Regions from separate parts of the Desulfomicrobium macestii genome, predicted to be linked through region 1. Evidence: predicted binding sites of a transcription regulator. Region 1 holds the regulator's gene; each other region holds the start of a gene.
The links. Region 1 encodes sigma-54, which starts transcription at its own class of promoters, with help from an activator protein. Its sites were predicted from a motif close to CTGGCACGGNNNNTGCTT; they were not measured.
Positions count from the first base shown of each region.

Region 2: flgB (flagellar basal body rod protein FlgB) is a predicted target of sigma-54. The motif match lies at 4,112-4,129, and genes of this name have one in related genera.
Region 3: H4684_RS05125 (BMP family protein) is a predicted target of sigma-54. The motif match lies at 4,758-4,775, and genes of this name have one in related genera.

Region 1 covers NZ_JADBGG010000026.1:39,223-46,138, reverse strand. The annotation lists gene H4684_RS15315 (LptA/OstA family protein) at 1-330, shown strand, start outside; gene lptB (LPS export ABC transporter ATP-binding protein) at 327-1,049, shown strand; gene rpoN (RNA polymerase factor sigma-54) at 1,156-2,583, shown strand; gene hpf (ribosome hibernation-promoting factor, HPF/YfiA family) at 2,654-3,196, shown strand; gene H4684_RS15295 (PTS sugar transporter subunit IIA) at 3,200-3,649, shown strand; gene rapZ (RNase adapter RapZ) at 3,674-4,561, shown strand; gene H4684_RS15285 (PTS sugar transporter subunit IIA) at 4,576-4,986, shown strand; gene H4684_RS15280 (PTS sugar transporter subunit IIB) at 4,989-5,453, shown strand; gene H4684_RS15275 (hypothetical protein) at 5,634-6,158, shown strand; gene H4684_RS15270 (manganese-dependent inorganic pyrophosphatase) at 6,249-6,916, shown strand, end outside.
Region 2 covers NZ_JADBGG010000003.1:157,189-164,104, reverse strand. The annotation lists gene plsY (glycerol-3-phosphate 1-O-acyltransferase PlsY) at 1-419, shown strand, start outside; gene hflX (GTPase HflX) at 1,003-2,625, opposite strand; gene H4684_RS03145 (IMP cyclohydrolase) at 2,669-3,262, opposite strand; gene H4684_RS03140 (tetratricopeptide repeat protein) at 3,392-3,949, opposite strand; gene flgB (flagellar basal body rod protein FlgB) at 4,202-4,612, shown strand; gene flgC (flagellar basal body rod protein FlgC) at 4,612-5,049, shown strand; gene fliE (flagellar hook-basal body complex protein FliE) at 5,105-5,428, shown strand; gene fliF (flagellar basal-body MS-ring/collar protein FliF) at 5,453-6,916, shown strand, end outside.
Region 3 covers NZ_JADBGG010000005.1:136,664-143,579, reverse strand. The annotation lists gene H4684_RS05145 (amidohydrolase family protein) at 1-36, opposite strand, end outside; gene H4684_RS05140 (ABC transporter permease) at 163-1,104, opposite strand; gene H4684_RS05135 (ABC transporter permease) at 1,106-2,155, opposite strand; gene H4684_RS05130 (ABC transporter ATP-binding protein) at 2,152-3,681, opposite strand; gene H4684_RS05125 (BMP family protein) at 3,726-4,709, opposite strand; gene H4684_RS05120 (TRAP transporter substrate-binding protein) at 5,425-6,480, shown strand; gene H4684_RS05115 (TRAP transporter small permease subunit) at 6,634-6,916, shown strand, end outside.

The DNA of each region.
Region 1 (6,916 bases):
GTGCTGCTGGAAAAAAAGGACGGCGCCAAGAACGCCACCCAGGGCGTGCCCGACGAGCAGGGAGCCATCAAGAAAATCATCGCCAAGGGCAACGTGCGCATAAAAGCGGACAAGGGCCGCACCGGCACCTGCGGAAAGGCCACCTATGAAGCCGACAAGGACCTTCTGACCATGGAAGACAGCCCCATGCTCATGGAAGGCGCCAACAAGATCCAGGGCGAGGTCATTAAGCTCTACATCAAGGAAAACCGCAGCGAAGTACTGGGCGGCAAGGGACGGGTCGAGGCCATCTTCAACACTCCCGCCGGCAAAGAGGGGCTTGGGCAGTGACCACCCTGACCGGTCAGAATCTGGCCAAGCGCTACGGAGCCAGGGATGTCGTGCACGACATCGGGCTTGACGTGAGCCAGGGCGAAGTGGTTGGCGTCCTGGGGCCCAACGGGGCAGGCAAGACGACCACATTCTACATGCTCGCGGGCATCGTGCGGCCCACGCGAGGGCAGGTCCTTCTGGACGGCCAGGACATAACCCGCTGGCCCCTGCACAGACGGGCCCGCGCGGGCATGAGCTATCTGCCGCAGGAAAGCTCCATCTTTCGCAAACTGACCGTGCGTCAGAACCTGCAACTGATTCTCGAATATTCGGGATTCTCGCGGGAAGAGCAAAAGCGCACGGCGGACAGGCTGCTCGATGAACTGGGGATCACCCGCCTTGAAGGGCAGCTGGCCGCCTTTCTGTCCGGCGGAGAACGCCGCAGGCTGGAAATTGCCCGCGCCCTGATCCAGAATCCGAAATTCATCCTCCTGGACGAACCCTTCGCCGGCATCGATCCCCTGGCCGTGGACGACATCCAGGCCATCATCCGGGACCTTCGCGACAAGAACATCGGCGTGCTCATCTCCGACCACAATGTTCGCGAAACGCTCCAGATCTGCGACCGTGCATACCTTGTCCACGACGGCCGCATCATCCTGAACGGCAGCCCGGAAGAGATCGTCGCCGACCCGGGCGCGCGCAAGGTTTACCTCGGTGAAGGATTCAGCCTCTAGCGGACACGATTTTCCAAGGATTGCCAGGGCCTAAGCTTTATGGCAGATTCGTTACTGGGTAGTTTTTTAGCCTGCAATCCTCTGACACGGTGAAACCAAATCAATTATGGGCCTTGAACTCCGACAAAACCTCAAGCTGACGCAGCAGCTAGTCATGACACCGCAGCTGCAGCAGGCCATCAAGCTGCTTCAGCTCTCCAGATTCGAGCTTCTCGAAGCCGTTCAGCAGGAGCTGCTTGAGAACCCCATGCTTGAGGAGGGGGTCAAGGAAATTTCCGAGGAGCACGAAATCCAGGCTCCGGCCGAAACACGCCCGGAAGTCTCCTACGAAGACGCGGAACTGATGCGCAACGCGGACTGGGAAAACTACCTCGGCGATTTTTCAAGCACCGCCAAGCAAGTGCAGTTCAAGGAGACCGAGGCCCTGGAGGAGATGATGTCCTACGAGGCCAGGCTCTCGGGCAAGCCCTCCCTGGACGGTCATCTGCTGTGGCAGCTGTGTCTGTCCAACATCACCGAAGAAGAGGAGATGATCGGCGAGGCCATCATCGGCAACCTCGATTCCCAGGGCTACCTGATGAGCACCGCCGAGGACATCGCCTCCGAGACGCTCTCTCCCCTGGCCCTGGTGGAGTCCATGCTGCATCGTCTGCAGCGCTTCGATCCCGTGGGCGTGGCCGCGCGGTCTCCTCGGGAATGCCTGCTCATCCAGCTGGAAATGCTGGGCCAGGACGATCCCATCCTGCTTTCCCTGGTAGGGGATCATCTCGAAGACATCGAGAAGCGCCGCTACAAACCGCTCCTGCGCAAGTTCAAGATCCAGATGGAGGACCTCAAGGCCTATCTGGACATAATCCAGTCCCTGGACCCCATGCCGGGCGCCAGTTACGGCAGCGAGAGCACCATATATGTCAGCCCCGATGTCTTCGTGTACGAATACGAAGGGGATTTCGTCATCGTCATGAACGACGACGGCCTGCCGAAGCTGCAGCTGAGCCCCTACTACATGGACGACATGCACCTCGCGGTCAAAGGCCCGGACCGTGAATACCTGCATGACAAGATGCGCTCTGCCATGTGGCTCATGAAGAGCTTGCACCAAAGGCAAAGAACATTATACAAAGTGGTTGAAAGCATTGTCAGGTTTCAGCGGGGGTTTTTCGAACACGGCGTGACCAAGCTCAAACCGCTCATCCTCAAGGATGTGGCCGACGACATTGAAATGCACGAATCCACGGTCAGCCGGATCACCACGAACAAATACGTGGCCACCCCGCACGGCATCGTGGAACTGAAATTTTTCTTCAATTCCGCGCTGGAAATGGATGATGGAACTCAGGTCGGATCCGAATCGGTCAAGGCCATCATCAAGAAAATGGTCAGCGAGGAAGACCCGAAGCACCCCTACAGCGACGAAAAAATCGCCGCGGTGCTGAAAGAACGGCTGGACGTGAACATCGCCCGGCGAACAGTGGCCAAATATCGCGCAGTGCTGGGGATCGATTCCTCATCCAAGCGCAAACAGGTTTTTTGACATCCCGCCCTTTGGGCCGCCCCTTCCGGACGGCAAAAAGGGCTGACCCTCAACAATCGAGGAGGCTTCCATGAGGATTACCTTCAATTTCAAAAACTTCGATCCTTCCGACCATCTGCGCAAATACGCCAAAGACCGCTTCGGCAAGCTCGCCAAATTCACGGCCGGCACCCCCGACGCTGAACTGCAGGTCAATCTCGAAGTGGAGAAATTCCGGCATATCGCCGATATAGTGCTGACGGGGAAGAACGTACATATCTCCGCCCGCGAAGACAGCGAGGACATGTACTCCACCGTCGACCTCGTCTGGGACAAGCTTGAGGCCCAGATGCGCAAGGTCCGCGACAAGGACAAGAGCCGACGCAAAGGCGGCAGCGACAGCACCCGCATGGACGCCGGGAGTTTCGAGGACGACGCGGATGCAAAGCGCAAGCCGGTCATCCAAAAGACCGACGACTTCTCGCCCAAGCCCATGATCGTTGAAGAAGCCGCGCTGCAGCTTGAAAGCACGGACAACGAATTCCTCGTGTTCCTCAACGCCGAAAGCGAAAGGATCAATGTCATTTACCGACGCAAAACCGGCGACTTCGGTTTGATCGACCCCGGGGTATAGGGAATGAAGCTTGCTGAATACCTGGACAAGGATTTGATCATCTCCGACCTCTCGGCCAGGACCAAAACCGAGGTCCTGGCCGAACTCGTTTCGACGCTGTCGGCCAAATATCCCGATCTTGACCCCAAACGCGTGGCCCAGGTCCTCATGGACCGGGAAATGCTCGGGACCACCGGCATCGGAGACGGCATCGCCATCCCTCATGGCAAGTTGGACAGCATCGATCAGGTTCTGGTCATCGTCGGCCGCAGCCACGAAGGCGTGGATTTTGCCAGCCTGGACCACAAGCCGGCCAGCATCTTTTTCACGGTGCTGGCTCCCTCAAGCGTGGTGGGCCTGCATTTGAAACTCCTGGCCACGGTTTCCCGCCTGCTCAAAGACGGATCGTTCCGTCAGGCCTTTGCCGACTCCCCCGGTCAGGACGGGTTGTGGCAGTTGCTGCAGACCGTCTAGCAAGAACGTATTCGGAGAACTCCCATGCAGCCTCAACCTGAACAGAAAAACGTGGTCATTGTCTCCGGCATGTCCGGTTCAGGCAAAAGCACGGCGCTCAAGGTCTTCGAAGACATGGGCTTCTTCTGCGTGGACGGACTTCCGGCGCGCATGGCTCCGGCGCTCATCGAACTGTTCTTCAACTCCTCCGCCAAGGACTACCCCGGGCTGGCCATGGGCATGGACCTGCGCCAGCCCGACTTCGTGGGTCAGTGGAAGGAAGTGCTGCTTGATGTCCAGAAGTTTTCCGTGCGGCCGACCATCCTTTTCACGGATTCTTCCAACCAGATCCTGCTGCGCAGATATGCCACCACGCGCCGTCCGCATCCTCTGGCCTCGGGCAACCTGGGACTGGAGGGGGCGCTGGAACGGGAGCGGGAAATACTGGAACCCATCCGCGCGCAGGCTGATCTGGTCATCGACACGTCGCATTATTCAGTGCACGATCTCAGACGGGTCATTCAGGACAAGTGGGAGAGCCTTTCTTCCCGCAGCCAGGGCATGCGTGTGCATCTCATCTCTTTTGGCTTCAAGTACGGGGCCCCGGCCGAGGCGGACATGGTCACGGACCTGCGCTTTCTGCCCAACCCCTATTTCGACGAGGCCCTGCGCCCCATGTCCGGAAAAGACGAAGCCATCGCCCGGTACGTGCTGGACAGCAACCCCGGGCACGAATACCTGCGTCGGCTTTTGGAATTTCTTGATTTCACCCTGCCGCTTTATGCGTCGGAAGGGCGTTACCGCCTGACCATGGCTTTCGGATGCACGGGCGGCCGCCACAGGTCCGTGGCCGTGACCGAGGCCGTTCTGGCACATCTGCGCGAACAGGGCTTCAACGTATCTGTCGAACATCGGCATTTCAGTCTTGGATAATCTTTGGAGGAGTAATGGTTGGAGTGATCGTGGTGACCCATGGCCAGTTTGGCAAATATCTGCTTGAAGCGGCCCAGACGATTTTGGGGCCGCAGGAACAGTGCGCCCACATAGCCGTGGAAGGAACCGTGGAAATGAGCGCCCTGCTTTCGGACCTCAAATACACAGTCAAGCAGATGGAAACGGGTGACGGTGTCATCATCCTGACCGACATGTTCGGCGGTACACCGTCCAACATCAGCCTGTCTCTGCTCCAGCCGGGCAAGGTCGATGTCCTGTCCGGAGCGAACCTGCCCATGCTGCTCAGGGTTCTGGGCATGCGCACCCAGGATCTGTCCAAGCTCGCCCAAGACGCCAAGAACGCGGCCATTCAAGGCATCGTTGTCGCCGGTGAAGTATTGACCCGTAAAATCACCGAGGCCTAGCCGTGATCTGGTTCCGCATCGACAACCGCCTCGTGCACGGCCAGATCATCGAAGCCTGGCTTCCGCACATCAGGGCCAAGACCCTGCTGGTCGCCAACGACGACCTCGCCGCCGACGAATTGCGGCAGGAAATCATGAGCCTGGCAGTGCCAAGCGGCATCTCCTTTTTGTGCTGCCAAGTCTCGGAGGTCGCTTCGATGCTGCGCAACGTCCGCAAGAGCGATCCGGATCAGCATGTCCTGATCCTCTTTTCCGACTGCGCCGATGCCAAGGCCGCGCACATGACCGGGCAGTCCTTTTCCCTGGTCAACATCGGCAATCTGCATTACGGACCGGGCAAGGAGCAGGTGTGCGAACACATCGCCCTGGGGGCGGAAGACCGCTCCTGCCTGAAATATTTCAAAGAGCACGGCGTGGAGATCGATTTCCGCTGCGTGCCTTCGGCAACGACCAAAATCAACTTGTGATGAATACTTCTCGAACCAAATCGGCATGATCGACACTCACGATCTCATCCTGCTGGCCGGAGGAAGTTTTTTTTTGCCCTCCTGTCCCTGACCCGGGTCGCCATAGACCTCGGCTTCGTTCATCGTCCGCTTTTCGCCGCCCTGCTCTGGGCGGGACTGAGCTTCAAACTCCAGCCGGCCTTGAGCGCGGGCATTTTTTTCGAGCTGCTCTGGCTTGATCTGTTTCCGGCCGGAACCTACATTCCGCCCCAGGCCCTTCTCTCGCTGATCGCCACCCTGACCATTCTGGCCTGCCTGCCGGATGCCGACATGCGCACCACAGTGCTTGTCGTCATCGCGACCCTGCCCCTGGCCTACCTTGGCGCGTGGATCGAACAACTCTACCGCAAACGGCAGAATGCCGGCTACAACCAACTTTTGACCTGGAACCGCAAGGGCAACATAAACACCTTCGCACCGCACCGGCTCACCGCCAGGGCCCTGGCCGAAATCCTGCTGCTCAATTTTTCAGTCCTCGCGCTCTGCCTGGTGCCGCTTCTGGCCGGATTGAAAGCAATTCAACCCTGGATTTCAGGCGGCCCGCAGCCGACCTGGACCATGCTCTGGATAGCCGCCTGCGCCGGAGCCATTCTCGCCCTGCGTGTACGCAAGGCCTACGCTGTGGCCGCCGTCAGCGTGGTCCTTGGCGTCATCTTTGGCCTGTGACCTCCAATGTTCTCTCTTGGCAGCCGCGAATAATTGTGATATTTCGCACAATGTCTTTGTTCGCCAATAAACCCTTGTAGGAGGAATACCATGTCCGTTTATGTTTTTGGTCACAAGAATCCCGATTCCGATACCGTTTGCAGCGCCATCGCGCTGGCCGACCTGAAGAGCAAGCTCGGCGTAGCCTGCACCCCGACCGCCCAGGGCGAACTGGCCCCCGAGACCAAGTTCATCCTCGACAAGTTCGGCGTTGCCGCTCCTGCCGTGAAGACCGAATATGCCGGTGAAAAAGTTTTCCTGGTCGACACCTCCGACCTGGCTCAGCTGCCTGACGACATCAAGCAGGCTGAAGTCCTGGGCATCGTCGATCACCACAAGCTGGGTGATCTGACCACCTCCAGCCCCCTGGAATGCTGGATCTGGCCCGTTGGCTGCACCGCCACCGTCCTGACCGCCATGTACAAGTTCCACGGCATCGAAGTTCCCAAGAACATCGCCGGCATCATGCTCTGCGCCATCCTGAGCGACACCGTCATCTTCAAGTCCCCGACCTGCACCCCGGCCGACAAGGAAGCAGCTGCCGAACTGGGCAAGATCGCCGGTATCTCCGACCTGGCCGCCCTGGGCATGGAAATGTTCAAGGTCAAGTCCGCCGTTGAAGGCACCCCGGCCCGCGAGCTGGTTCTGCGCGACTACAAGGACTTCAACATGAACGGCACCAAGGTTGGCATCGGCCAGCTGGAAGTGGTCGACCTGTC
Region 2 (6,916 bases), on a different contig from region 1:
CCCTGGCCCTGGACATGCTGAAAGGCTTTGTGCCCGTGGCCTTGGCCGCGAGCTTCTCGGATTCCTACTTTTTTCTGACGCTGGTCGCCACGGCCGCGGTCTGCGGACACATGTTCTCCGTGTTCCTGCACGGCAAGGGCGGCAAAGGCGTAGCCACCTGGGTGGGAGCCTTCGTGGCCATCTCCACCTCTGGGACGATACTCTGCGCCCTTGGATTCCTCGCGGCCCTGTACTTCTACAATTTCGTGTCCCTGGCTTCCCTGGTCATGGTCGCGCTCATGCCCGTGGTGCTGCTCTTCCAGGGCCTCTTTAGCGCCATTCCCCTGGCCCTGGTGCTCATGGCGCTGATCTTCTGGAAGCACTCCGAGAACATCCAGCGCCTCATGGCGGGCGAGGAACATCCCTGGAAAATGAAGTAACTTTCGTCTTGAATACAACGCGAAAAGCGCGGAAGCCCAAGGGTTTTCGCGCTTTTCGCTTTTCAGGGCAGATGCCTGGAGGGACGAAGGGTTCATGTCGGATGAAGCATGGATTCCCGCCTGCGCGGGAATGACGTGGTCGCAGGGCGAAAACTCCTGCTCATCGACCAAGGGAAGATGCCTGGAGGGGCGAAGGGTTCATGTCGGATGAAGCATGGATTCCCGCCTGCGCGGGAATGACGTGGTCGCAAGGCGAAAATTCCTGCTCATCGACCAAGGGAAGATGCCCGGAAGGACGAAGGGTTCGTGCCGGATGAATTATGGATTCCCGCCTGCGCGGGAATGACGTGGTCGCAAGGCGAAAATTCCTGCTCATCGACCAAGGGAAGATGCCCGGAGGGGCGAAGGGTTCGTGCCGGATGAAGCATGGATTCCCGCCTGCGCGGGAATGACGTGGTCGCAAGGCGAAAACTCCTGGCCGTCGTCGATCCGTAACCACCAATTCAGGCGTTGTTCATGTGTCATTCCCGCGCAGGCGGGAATCCATGCCTTTATCGAAAGAGGCTTTGCACAGGACGCGGCGTCACAGCAGCGATTTGATGCGCTCGACCAAAGGAGCCAGGGTCGGGCGTTCGAGGGCTGAAATGAAGACAGCTTCGGGATGGACGAAGCGCAGGGTCTGGCGGGTCTCTTCGCTTATGCGGTCGGTCTTGTTCAGGGCGAGGATGCGCGGAATGGTGTCGATGGAGAGGTCGCGCAGGATGGACTCCACCGCTTCGATCTGGGCGTCCATCTCCGGATGGGAGGCGTCGGCCACATGCACCAGCACGTCCGCGCTCTCAAGTTCCTCCAGGGTGGCCATGAAGGCCTCGCGCAGATCGGCCGGGAGGTGACGGATGAAGCCTACGGTGTCGGTCAGGATGATTTCCCGGTCCTCGGGAAAACGCAACCGGCGGCTGGTGGGATCGAGCGTGGCGAAAAGCTTGTTCTCGGCCAGGACCACGCTCTTGGTCAGGGTGTTCAGAAGCGTGGACTTGCCCGCGTTGGTGTACCCGACCAGGGAGACGATGGGCAGCCCGGCCTTGTCGCGGCGGCTGCGCGTGGACTTGCGGTGCTTTCGCACGCTCATGAGCTCCGCCTTGATCTGGGCGATGCGCTCGCGGATCTTGCGGCGATCCATCTCCAGACGCGTCTCGCCCGGACCGCGTCCGCCGATGCCGCCGGCCAGCCTGCTGAGAGCCCGATTCTGGCCCACTAGGCGCGGCATCATGTACTTGAGCTGGGCCATCTCGACCTGCAGCTTTCCTTCGCGAGTCTGGGCGTGCTGGGCGAAAATGTCGAGAATGAGCTGGGTGCGGTCCAGAACCTTGCGCTCGGTGATCTGGCTCAGGTTGCGCTGCTGCGTGGGGGTCAGCTCCTGATCGAAGACCAGGGTCGCGGCATTCTTCTGCAAGGCCAGGACTTCCAGCTCGGCAAGCTTGCCCCGGCCGAGGATGAGCTTGGGATTGACCCGGGTCACCCGCTGCACGACCTGCCCCACCACTTCCAGTCCGGCCGTATCCGCCAGCTCCGCCAGTTCCGCCAGGGATCGCTCCTGCGCGCCCCTGGACTCCGAAGCCACGCTGACCAGTATGGCCGAGCCCTCACGGGCCGCGGCGGCCACGCTTTGGCCCGTGCGCGCAAGCTCGTCCTCCAGGGCCTTGACGTTCGCTCCGAAATCAAAATCCACATCATCCCAGATCATGGCCGGGTGAATCTGATAGGGCAGCTCGTCGGTGTTCGGAGGCAGGATGTGGGCGATCTGGCAGGTTCTGGGAGCCCCGTCGGAAGACACCGTCAGCACGCTGATGGCGTCAAGACGCAAAAAGACCATGTCCATGAGGTCTTCCTGGGTCAGCAGGGACGAATCGAGATGGGTGTGCAGGAGGCGCAGGCCGGAAAGCCGGGAGTCGGCCTGACGATGGCGCGAAAGCTCGGGGATCAGGATGCCGTCCTGCTCTCCGACCAGTACCATGACCGGCACGCCCTTGCGGTTTATGAGCACGCCGATCTGACGGCTGACGCCCCTGCTCAGGATGGCCAGCTCCCGGGCCTGGTCGGGGGTGAACCCGCCCTGGTCGGGAAAGCGTCTGTTGTAGAGCCGGGAAATGGCCGTGATCTGGCTGGGTTTGAGGCCGGTCAGGTTGCCGAGTGGTTTTGATGCTATGGTGTTCTCTCCGTGGCCGGTGTGAGCCGGCCGGGCCGCTCCGTCAGGAGCGGCTCAGGTACTCGGTGATCATGCGGTCGTATTCCGAAGTCAGGGCAAAGGTCGCCACGGCCATGCGCTTGCGGAAGTCCAGGGACAGGGAACCGCCGTTGCTCTTCATCTCCTGCATGCATTCGGCATAGTAGGACGGATCAGGAATGACGGCCACGGAATGAAAGTTCTTGGCCGAGGCGCGCAGCATGGTCGGTCCGCCGATGTCGATCTGTTCCACGGCCTGCTTGTCTTCCAGGGTCTGGCGCACGGCTTCGGCAAAATTGTAGAGATTGACGCAGATCAGATCGAAGGGAGACAGCCGCAGGTCCTTCAGGGTCTGCATATGGGTGGAATCGTCCTTGTCGGCCAGGATTCCGGCGTGCACGTGCGGGTGCAGGGTCTTGACCCGGCCGCCCAGAATCTCCGGAAAACCGGTCACGTCGCTGACGGAACGGACTTTGAGGCCCGCCTGGACGAGCTTCTTGCGGGTGCCCCCGGTGGAAACGAGCTCCACTCCCTGCTCTTGCAGAAAACGGGCAAAGTCATCAAGGCCTGATTTATCTGTGACGCTCAGGATGGCCCGGCGAATCGGCAACATGTTCATGGTGTCCCCCTCTCAAAAGAATGTTCGCCGTGCACTGCCACCTTTGATCGCAATATGCAATAACACAGGCAGGCCGAATCCCGGATCGCCGGGATTCGGCCTGCCTTGAGGGAGGGGAACGAAAACGTTCTAAAGCTGGGCCAGAAGTTCGTTCGCCGACGCGTTGCCGGGGTCCAACTCCAAAAGCCGATGCAGATGCGCCTTGGCCTCGTCCTTGCGGCCGCAGGACACAAGGCAACCGCTCAAGGCATAGCGGACTTCGCTCTTGCCCGGATTGATCTCCAGATGCAGCTCAAGGGGGGCGATGGCCTCTGCGGTGCGCCCGAGCACATGCGAAACCTGAACCAGTCCGAAAAGAGCGACGATGTTTTCAGGATTGAGCCCGAGGGCCTTCTGATACAGCTCGAACGCCTTGTCTTCCTGACCCTGCTGGGCGCTGATGAGCGCTATCCCGGCAATGGACTTGTCCGAAGATGCGATATCGTCGGCCTTTTGATACATGGTCAAGGCCTGATTCAGGTCCCCGCGCTGCACCGCAATGGTCGCCAGGCCCAGATACGGATCCGGGTGGACGCCGTTGCTGCTTGCGGCTTTCTGGTAATAACTCTCGGCCTTGTCCAATTCACCCATGAAAAGATAACATTCGCCAAGTTCCTTGTTGATTTCATAATCCAGATGCGAACTCATGGTTCCTCCTCCTTGTCGGCAAATCTAGTATGCGTTGACTGTCTGCCAACGACTTAGCAACTTTGGTGCCACACCTCTCTCCACTCAGCAAAACTTCTCCCCGAACATGCCTCTCTCCTGACAACATGATGATTTTAAATATCATATTGCCTTCTGCGCAATCTGGAATGGTCATTGCAAACCAGACCTCGTCAGCATCCCGGCTCTGTCTCAAGATGAAAAACAAAAGCCGGTATGACAAGGGGTTATCGAATGAAAAGCTTGTTTCCCGATCACATTGATCTGACGGCCAAGGTCATGGATTTTCAGCTGCAGCGTCAAAACATCGTCAGCACCAACCTGGCGAACATCAACACGCCCGGCTACAAGGCCCGCACCCTGGAGTTTGAAAAAGACCTCCAGGCCGCCCTCGGCCTTTCCGAGACCGGAGCCGTGGCCCGCACGCATCCCGACCACTTTCCTCTCGCCTTCGCCGCCGACTCGGCCGAGGCCAGCGTGACCAAATCCTTGACGCCGCGAGTAGTGCAGGGCGTGGACAACGTGGACCTGGACAAGGAGATGGCCGCCATGGCCAAGAACAACCTCCTTTACAACACGCTTGCGACGGTGATGCAGAAAAGCCTCTCCGGCCTGAAGCAAACCATCGCTGACGGAGGCAAATAATGGACTTCATGACCGCCATCGATGTCGGGGCGTCCGCGCTCAAGGCCGAACGCACCCATTTGAACGTCATCTCCATGAACCTGGCCAACGCCAAGACGACCAGAACCGCGGACGGCGGACCGTACCGCCGCAAGGAAGTCGTTTTCAAGGAAACCGAAGTGCAGAGCCCCTTCTCCAAGGCCATGAACTCGGCCCTGGATCAGGACGTCAAAGGAGTCAGGGTCGAATCGGTCCAGAACGACCGGCGGCCGCTCAAGCAGGTTTACGAGCCGGGGCACCCGGACGCCGACGAGGAAGGCTACGTCAGCTATCCGGACATCAACGTGGTGGAGGAGATGACCAACATGCTCTCGGCCATGCGCGCCTACGAGGCCAACGTTTCGACCATCACCACGTCCAAGAGCATGTTTTCCAAGGCCCTTGAAATCGGACGTTAGCCCGGACCATGACCCGGACCGGATAAAGTAGCAGACACAGACAAGGAGACATTCCATGGCGGTATCACCCTTGGCCATCAAGGCCTATTCGGCGGCAAGCGAGCTTTTGAGCAACCCCAAAAGCATCGACGCCAAGAACACGTCCACCAAGGAAGCGACTCAGTCCTTTGCCCAGACCATCGAAGAGTCCCTGGCCAAGGTCAATGAAATGCAGGGGGAAAAATCGCTCATGATCCAGGATTTTGTCTCGGGCAAAAACCAGAACGTGCATGAGCTCATGATCACCCTGCAAAAGGCCGGACTGGCCATGGACATGACCTCCGCCGTCCGCAACAAGGTCATGCAGGCTTATCAGGAAATAATGCGCATCCAGTTCTGATTCTAATACACGCGAGGATTCACCATGCCCCCCTTTCTGCAAAGCACCCTGGCCAAGGCCACGGACTTCTGGACCGATAAATCCCTGGCCCAGCGCATCCTCCTCGGAGGATTGCTGGTCTCGCTCCTGATCGCGTTCTTCGCCATGATCTTCTGGATGAACAAGGTCGACTACAGGGTCCTGTACAGCAATCTGTATCAGGAAGACGCGTCCAGCGTGGTGAACTACCTGCAAAAGGAAAAAATCCCCTACCGGATCACCGATTCCGGAACCACCATCACGGTGCCGGGAGACATGGTTTACGAAGCGCGGCTCAAACTTGCCGGCGAAGGCTCCCTGCATGGTCAGGGCATCGGCTTCGAGCTCTTCGACGAGAACAAGATCGGCCAAACCAACTTCGTGCAGGGCATCAACTACCAGCGCGCCCTCCAGGGCGAGCTGTCCCGCACCATCTCCGAGCTGTCCGAGGTGGAGAGCGCCCGCGTGCACCTGGTGCTGCCCAACAAGAGCCTCTTCGTCGAGGAACAGGCCCCGCCCTCCGCGGCCATCATGCTCAAGCTCAAGGGCGGCCGCAGCCTGGGAGCGCAGCAAGTGCAGGCCATCGTCAACCTCGTCTCCACCAGCGTCGAGGGCATGACCACCGAACACATCACCCTTGCCGACAGCCGGGGCAAGATCCTCTATGAACCCAAGGCGGACACGGACTTCACGGGTTTGAGCTCGACCCAACTTGAATACCAGATGAGCATGCAGCGCAGCCTGGAGCAGCGCATCGAACAGCTTCTGGTGCCCATCGTCGGCCCCGGACGCGTCATCGCCCGCGTCAATGCCGATCTCGACTTCGATCGCACGACCATCCGCAAGGAAATCTTCGACCCCAAGTCCGCCGTGGTCAGGAGCGAGGTCAGAAACGAAGAGGAAAGCAAGGGTTCGGCCAATGTCGACGGCGGTACCCCCGATCCCAATTACCAGGGCGAGAACGACGGCATGGCCTCCGGCACGGCGCAGGAAAGCACCCGCACTTCCTCCACCACGAATTTCGACATCAACAAGGAAGAGCAGCAGATCATCTCCCAGGTCGGGAGCATCAAGCGTTTAAGCGTTGCCGTTCTCGTCGACGGCAAGTACACTCAGCAGCAGGACGGGACGTACGCCTTCGAGCCGCTCAGTGCCGAGCAGATGGAACAAATCCGCCAGCTCAGCCAGCGCGCCGTCGGCTTCGACGACACCCGCGGCGACGCCATAGAGGTCTCCTCGATCTCCTTTGGCGAGCCCATGGGTGCCGAACAGGCCCCGCTTCTGGACGTTGCCTCGCGCTACTTCCAGCTTCTGGGCAAGCCGCTCCTGAACACACTCATCATCCTCCTGTTCCTGCTCTTCGTGGCGCGCCCCGTGGTCCTGGCCCTGATCCGCCCGAAGGTCGAAAAGCCCACCGTGCAGACGTCCGACGAACTGGGTGCGGCCCAGGAGCTCATGGCCCTGACCGAA
Region 3 (6,916 bases), on a different contig from region 1:
GGGCAGGGCGGCGTTGATGATAAGCAGATCCAGCATTGTAATCACCTCGTATTAAGAGTGCCTCCGGCGGGCAGGGGATGATCCCCTGCACCCCATAATCGGGTCAAGGGACGAGTCCCTTGCGGGATGTGGGGCGGCGCCCCGCGTCTCTTCTTCCCTCACCTATCTCTCACCTTTGCGAAAGGGAACCAGCAAAGCCTTCGGGTAGGCGGCTTTGCGGGACATGACGATGAGGGCGAGGATGGAGCAGATGTAGGGCAGCATCAGGTAGAACTGGTAGGGGATGCCGGTCATGGATTGTTGTTGCACGCGCATCTGGATGGCGTCGAAGGCGGCGAAGAGGAGCGCGCCGAGGAGCGCCTTGCCGGGTTTCCAGGAGGAGAAGACGACCAGCGCGATGCAGATCCAGCCCCGGCCGTTGACCATGCCGATGTAGTAGGCGTCGAAGGCAGCCAGTGTCAGGAATGCGCCGCCCACGGCCATGAAGGCCGAGCCGACCATGACCGCGCCGGTGCGCAGGCCCAGGACCGAGAGGCCTTGCGCCTCGGCGGCCAGCGGGTGTTCGCCGACCATGCGCAGGGCCAGGCCGAGCGGTGTGCGCAGCAGCACGTAGGCCGTGACGCCGACCAGGACGAAGGCCAGGAGCGTCAGCGCGGTCTGGCTGAAGAGGACTGGGCCGATGAAGGGCAGGGCGGAGAGCACCGGGATGTCCAGCGGCGCGAAGGGGGTGATCTTGGGCGGGGTGGTGACCTGGGGCAGGAGCATGCGGAAGACGAAGGAGCTTAAGCTCGCGCCGAGCATGGTGATGCCGAGGCCGGTGACATGCTGGGAGAGGCCCAGATGCACAGTGAAGACCGCGTGCAGGAGGCCGAGGCATGCGCCGACCATGGCGGCGAAGAGCACGCCGCCCCAGAGGGTTCCGCCCAGGAAGACCCAGGTCCAGCCGGACATGCATCCGGCGGCCATGATGCCCTCGATGCCGAGGTTCAGGACTCCGGCCCGTTCACAGATGAGTTCGCCCATGGTGCCGAAGATGAGCGGGGTGGCCATGCGCACGGTGGCCAGCCAGAATCCGGTTTCGAGAAAAAGGGAGAGGATGTCCATGTTATTTCCAGCGGATGCGGTAGCGGGTCAGAAACATGGCCAGGAGCACCATGAGCAGGCTCACTGCCGTGGTCACGTCCGCGATGTAGTTGGAGATGGTGATGGCGCGGCTCATGGAATCGGCGCCGATGTAGATGACGGCGATGAAGATGGCCGAGAGCACCACTCCGAGGGGATGCAGGGCGGCCAGCATGGCCACGACGATGCCGGAGTAGCCGAATCCCGGGGACAGATCGAGGGTCAGGTAGCCCTTCACGCCGCACAGTTCGCTGACCCCGGCCATGGCGGCGAGTCCGCCGCTCAGGAGCGCGGTGCGGATGATGGTGGCCTGCACGGGCATACCCGCGAAGGTGCTGGCCTTGAGGCTTGCGCCGACCGCCCGGATTTCGAAGCCCCAGATGGTGAAGCGCATCATCCACCAGACCGCCAGGGCGCAGGCCAGGGCCAGGATGAATCCGAGGTGCAGGCTCGACTTGGGGATCAGGATGGGCAGCATGGCCTGGTCGATGACGGGGGCGGCCTGGGGCCAGCCCATGGCCATGGGGTCTTTCCAGGGGCCGAAAACCAGCCAGTTGACGACCAGCAGGACCACGAAATTGAGGAGCAGGGTGGTGACCACCTCGTCGGCCTTGAGGTGCGTCTTGAGCCAGGTCGGGATGAGCAGGAACAGGCCTCCGGCCAGGGCACCGGACAGGAAGAGAAAGGGGATCATGAGCCAGGCGGGCAGGGTGATTATCCCCGTTCCGAGCCAGGTGGCCATGCAGGCCCCGACATAGAACTGGCCTTCGCCGCCGATGTTCCAGAGCTTGGCCCTGAAGGCCACGGCCGCGGCAAGGCCGGTGAAGATGAGCGGGGTGGCGCGGGTCAGGGTCTCGGTCAGGGCGAAGGTTGAACCCATGGCCCCTTTGATGAGGAGCCGCCATGCGCTCAAGGGGTCCGCTCCGGCCCAGAGGATGAGTCCGGAGCAGAGCAGCATGGAACCGAGCACGGCCAGGAGCGGCGCGCCGACTTGCCAGCCGAGGGTTACTGATTCGCGGGGTTCGAATCTCATGCGAACCCCCTGTGGTCGAAGGTTTGGCCGCTCATCATGAGTCCGAGCTTGGCCCGGTCCACGGTGGCCGTGTTTTCCGGAGGGGAAAGACGGCCCTGGTACATGACCTGGATGCGGTCGGAGAGTTGGAAGAGTTCGTCCAGGTCCTCGGAAATGAGGACCACTCCGGCCCCGCGCCGGGCGGCGTCCAGAAGATGCTGGTGCACGGCGGCCGTGGCCCCGACATCAAGGCCCCAGGTCGGCTGGTTGGCCAGGATGAGGTGGGGCCCCTGCGACAGGACCCGGGCCAGGATGAGTTTTTGCATGTTTCCGCCGGAAAGTTTGCGCACCGGGGCGTCCTTGCCCGAGCAGCGAATGTCGAACACGTCCATGAGTTGCGCGGCCCGGGACGACAGGGCCTTGAAGTTGAGCATGCCGCGCCTGGAGAAACCGGGCAGGCGGTAGATCTCCGTGGACAGGTTTTCCATGACCGTCATGTCCGCCACCAGGCCCGTTCCGGTGCGGTCGTCCGGCACGCGGCCGACGCCGGCGCGGATCATGGTCGCCGGGCTTGGGCGGCTCACGGTCTGTCCGCGCAGTACCACGCTGCCCTCGGCCGGGGCGACAAGGCCGGACAAGAGGTCCGCCAGCAGCGCCTGACCGTTCCCGGAGACGCCCGCGATGCCGAGGACTTCGTGGGCCTTTACGGAAAGGCACAGATCGCACAGGCCCGGTCCCCGGTCCGGGGCGTCGGCGCGGACGCGATCCAGAAAAAGGACCTCCTCGCCGGGCGTGAGCTTCCCGCGTGTGGCCTTCGGGATGTTGGCTCCGACCATGGCCTTGGCCAGTTCCTCGGCGCAGGTCTGTCCGGTGGGAGCCTCAAGCACCACGCGACCATGACGCAGCACCACGCAGCGGTCGCTGGCGGCCATGACTTCGCGCAGCTTGTGGGTGATGAAGATGACGCTCAGCCCTTGCTCGACGAGGCCGCGCAGGGTGGCGAAGAGATGGTCGCTTTCCTGCGGGGTGAGCACGGCAGTGGGTTCGTCGAGGATGAGGATGCGTGCGTCCCGGTACATGACCTTCAGGATTTCGACCCGTTGCCGTTCGCCCACGGACAGGCCGCGTACCAAGGCGTGCGGATTTACGTGCAGTCTGAAGCGGTCCATGAGCGATCCCAGCTTGGCCAGGGCGCGCGCCGAGCCCCGGCGCAGCCCCCACAGGGATTCTGTGCCGAGCATGATGTTTTCGAGCACGGTCATGTTCCCGGCCAGGGTGAAGTGCTGGTGGACCATGCCCACGCCCGCTTCGAGCGCGGCCCGGGGCGAACCCGGGGGCAGGGGTTTGCCCTGCACCTCCACGCTGCCGGTGTCGGCCACGTAGTGTCCGAAGAGGATGGACATGAGGGTGGTCTTGCCTGCGCCGTTTTCTCCGAGCAGGGCCAGCATTTCGCCTTGGGCCAGGGTCAGGGAGATGTCGTCGTTGGCTTTGAGAGCACCGAAATTCTTGGTTATGCCGGAAAGTTTCAGCAAGGATGTGGTGGACATGATTGACCGGAAAAAGGGGCCGAACGGTTTCGGCCCCCTTGGGATCAGAAGGTGGATTTGGGTTCGTCGTCGTTGATTTCGATGACCAGGGTTCCGGCCTTGATGGCGGCTTCGGTCTCGGCGATCTTCGCCTTGACGCCGGCGGGGACCTTGTCCTCGAAGTCGTGGAGGGGCGCCAGGGAGGCTCCGCCCTTGGCCATCATGGTCCATTCCCGATAATCCTCGGCGGCGAAGGTTCCGGCCTTGACCCGCTCGATGGCGTGGTTCAGGGCCGCTTCCATGTGCCACAGGGCGGAGGTCACGACCACGCCCTGGCCGTTTTCTTCCTTGTTCATGTCATTGACGTTGCCGAAGGCGATGATGCCCTTTTCGCGGGCGGCATCGACCACTCCGGAGCGTTCGGCGTAGAGCACGTCCACGCCGGACTCGACCTGGGCGTAGGCAAATTCCTTGGCCTTTGGCGGATCGTACCAGGAGCCGATGAAGGAGACCTTGAACTGGACGGCCGGATTGACGGCCTTGGCACCGGCCATGAAGGCGTGAAAGAGGCGGTTCACTTCACCGATGGGGTAGCCGCCGACCATGCCGATCTTGCCCGATTTGCTCATGGAACCCGCGATCATGCCCATGAGGTAGCAGGGCTCGTGGATGTAGTTGTCGAAGACGGACAGATTTGCGCCGTCGGGACCGAAGGTGTCACCCATGAGATAGGCCACGTTCGGGTAATCCTTGGCCACCTTGCGCACGTCGCGGGAGATGCCGAAGGCCTCGCCGACGATGAGTTGCACGCCGGCTTCGGAGTATTCGCGCAGGACACGGATGTAGTCGGTATTGGAGACTTTTTCGCTCCAGACATATTCGATTTCACCGGCCGCTTCGGCGTTTAAAAGAGCCTTGTGCAGGGTCGCGTCCCATTTCTGCTGGATGGGCTGGGTGTAAATGCCCGCGACCTTGATTTTTTCGGCCATGGCCGTGGTGCCCATGAACAATGCCTGGCCGAGCACGGCCAGGAACAGGGTACGTTTCATTTGTGTCCTCGTGTTTCAAGATTGTGTGGAGAAGGGCCAGACCGGTATTAGCAGTATGCATGCCAGAGGATTCAGGCAGGCACGGTGCGCTTTGCGTTCGGTCCGCACCCGGTCCGCGAGAGGTGAAAGACCGGACTTTGTGTCATACGGCTGATGCCCAATGGCGCAACTTTTGTCCATGAAAAAAGGGTCTCCGCCGCTCGGAACCGATCGGTTTCGCAGGTACTCGTGGGCGGTACGGGTCAATTCCGAAAATTATTAATTACAAAAATGGATAATTTTTGGTCACAAGTGAAAATGTTGTGCGATTCCGAAAGGATTTTTTTCCAAAGGGCGGGGAGGGATGTTTTGGCGCTTGTTTTCGGCTCCTCTCGAACCAGTTTCGGGTGTCCCGAGTTGGTGCGCAAAGAGCGTGTATGACAATTTTATTCAATTTTGTAAAATAACATCTTGAAATGTGACTCAATTGGGCAAAAAATACGACATTTATTCTGGAAATACGAGTTTTTTGATAGATTAATAAGTCATTACTTATCGTAATCATGAGTTAAATTCAAAATTGAAAAGTATTGGCCGAGTTATTGCTTTTTTCAGGTTTGTCAGCAGGGACATGCGCTGACGCAAGCGTCATGAGAATGGAAAGCCATTCATGGAACGCCAAAAAAGCGATAATTTTTGGTTTTTATACAGAAACGGTCAACACGGAGCAGGACTCATGAAAAGAAGAGATTTCGTCAAAATGGCTGGCCTTGGAGCCACGGTCGCTGCGGCATCAACCGTGGTCAACGCGCCTTTTGTGCACGCGTCCAAAAAAACGCCTATCCGCTGGCGTCTTCAGACCTATGCCGGACCTGCCCTGGCCGAGCATGTCATCAAGCCGCAGATCGACGCATTCAACAAGATCGCAAGCGGCGACATGGTCATCGAACTCTATAACGCGGACCAGCTCGTGCCCACGCCTGAACTGTTCAGGGCCATGCAGCGCGGAACCATCGACGCCGTGCAGAGCGACGACGACTCCATCGCCGCGCCCGTCGATGTGGCCGTCTTCGCCGCCTACTTTCCCTTCGCCACGCGCTACTCCCTCGATGTGCCCACCCTTTTCAACCATTACGGATTGAACGAAATCTGGCAGGAGGCCTACAGCGAAGTCAAGGGCGTGACCTGGCTTGGCGCCGGCGCCTGGGACCCGTGCAACTTCGCCACCAAACAGCCCATCCGCTCCCTTGCCGACCTGAAGGGCAAGCGGGTCTTCACCTTTCCCACCGGCGGCAAGTTCATGCAGCGTTTCGGCGTGGTGCCCGTGACCCTGCCCTGGGAAGACGTCGAAGTGGCCCTGCAGACCGGAGAGCTGGACGGCATCGCCTGGTCGGGCATCACCGAGGACTACACGGTGGGCTGGGCCGATGTGACGAAATACTATCTGACCAATAACATAAACGGTGCCTGGGTCGGTTCCTATTTCGCCAATTCCGACAAGTGGGAACAGGTTCCCGAGCATCTGAAGACTCTCTTCAAGGTCACCATGGACAGCTCCAACTACTACCGTCAGCATTGGTACTGGTGGGGAGAGGCGCATTACCGCACCAAGGGCGGAAAGCTTGAGCTGACCACCATCCCCGAGGAGGAATGGGCCCAGGTCGAGGCGGAAGCCATCAAGTACTGGGACGAGATCGCGGCCACCAGCCCCCGCTGCGCCAAGGTTGTCCAGATCCTCAAGGATTACACCGAGACCATGAAAAAGGCGGGCAAGCCCTACCGTTACGCCTAACACCGCAAACAAGACAGCAGATCGGAAATGAACCTGCCCGGCTCCCGATGGAGCCGGGCCTTTCCCGCTCCCCGGATTCGGGGACCGATTCCCCCGGTGCGCCCTGAAAGGCCGCCGCTCTGGGATCAGCCATAATCCTTTGCGAGGTGCCCTGTGTTCAAAGCATTGGTGACATATACGAAATACGTGGACGCCTTGAACCGTCTGGTCGGCAAGGTGGCCATGTATCTGATGTTCGTGATGATGTTCATTCTTCTTTATGCGTCGTTTTCACGAAGCATGCTCAACTCTCCCGTGGTCTGGGCCGTGGAGATGGCGCAGTTCACCATGGCCGCCTACTACCTTCTTGGTGGGGGCTATTCGGTCATTCTGCGCGGGCACGTGCGCATGGACGTGCTCTACAGCACCTGGTCGCCAAAGACGCGGGCCATCATCG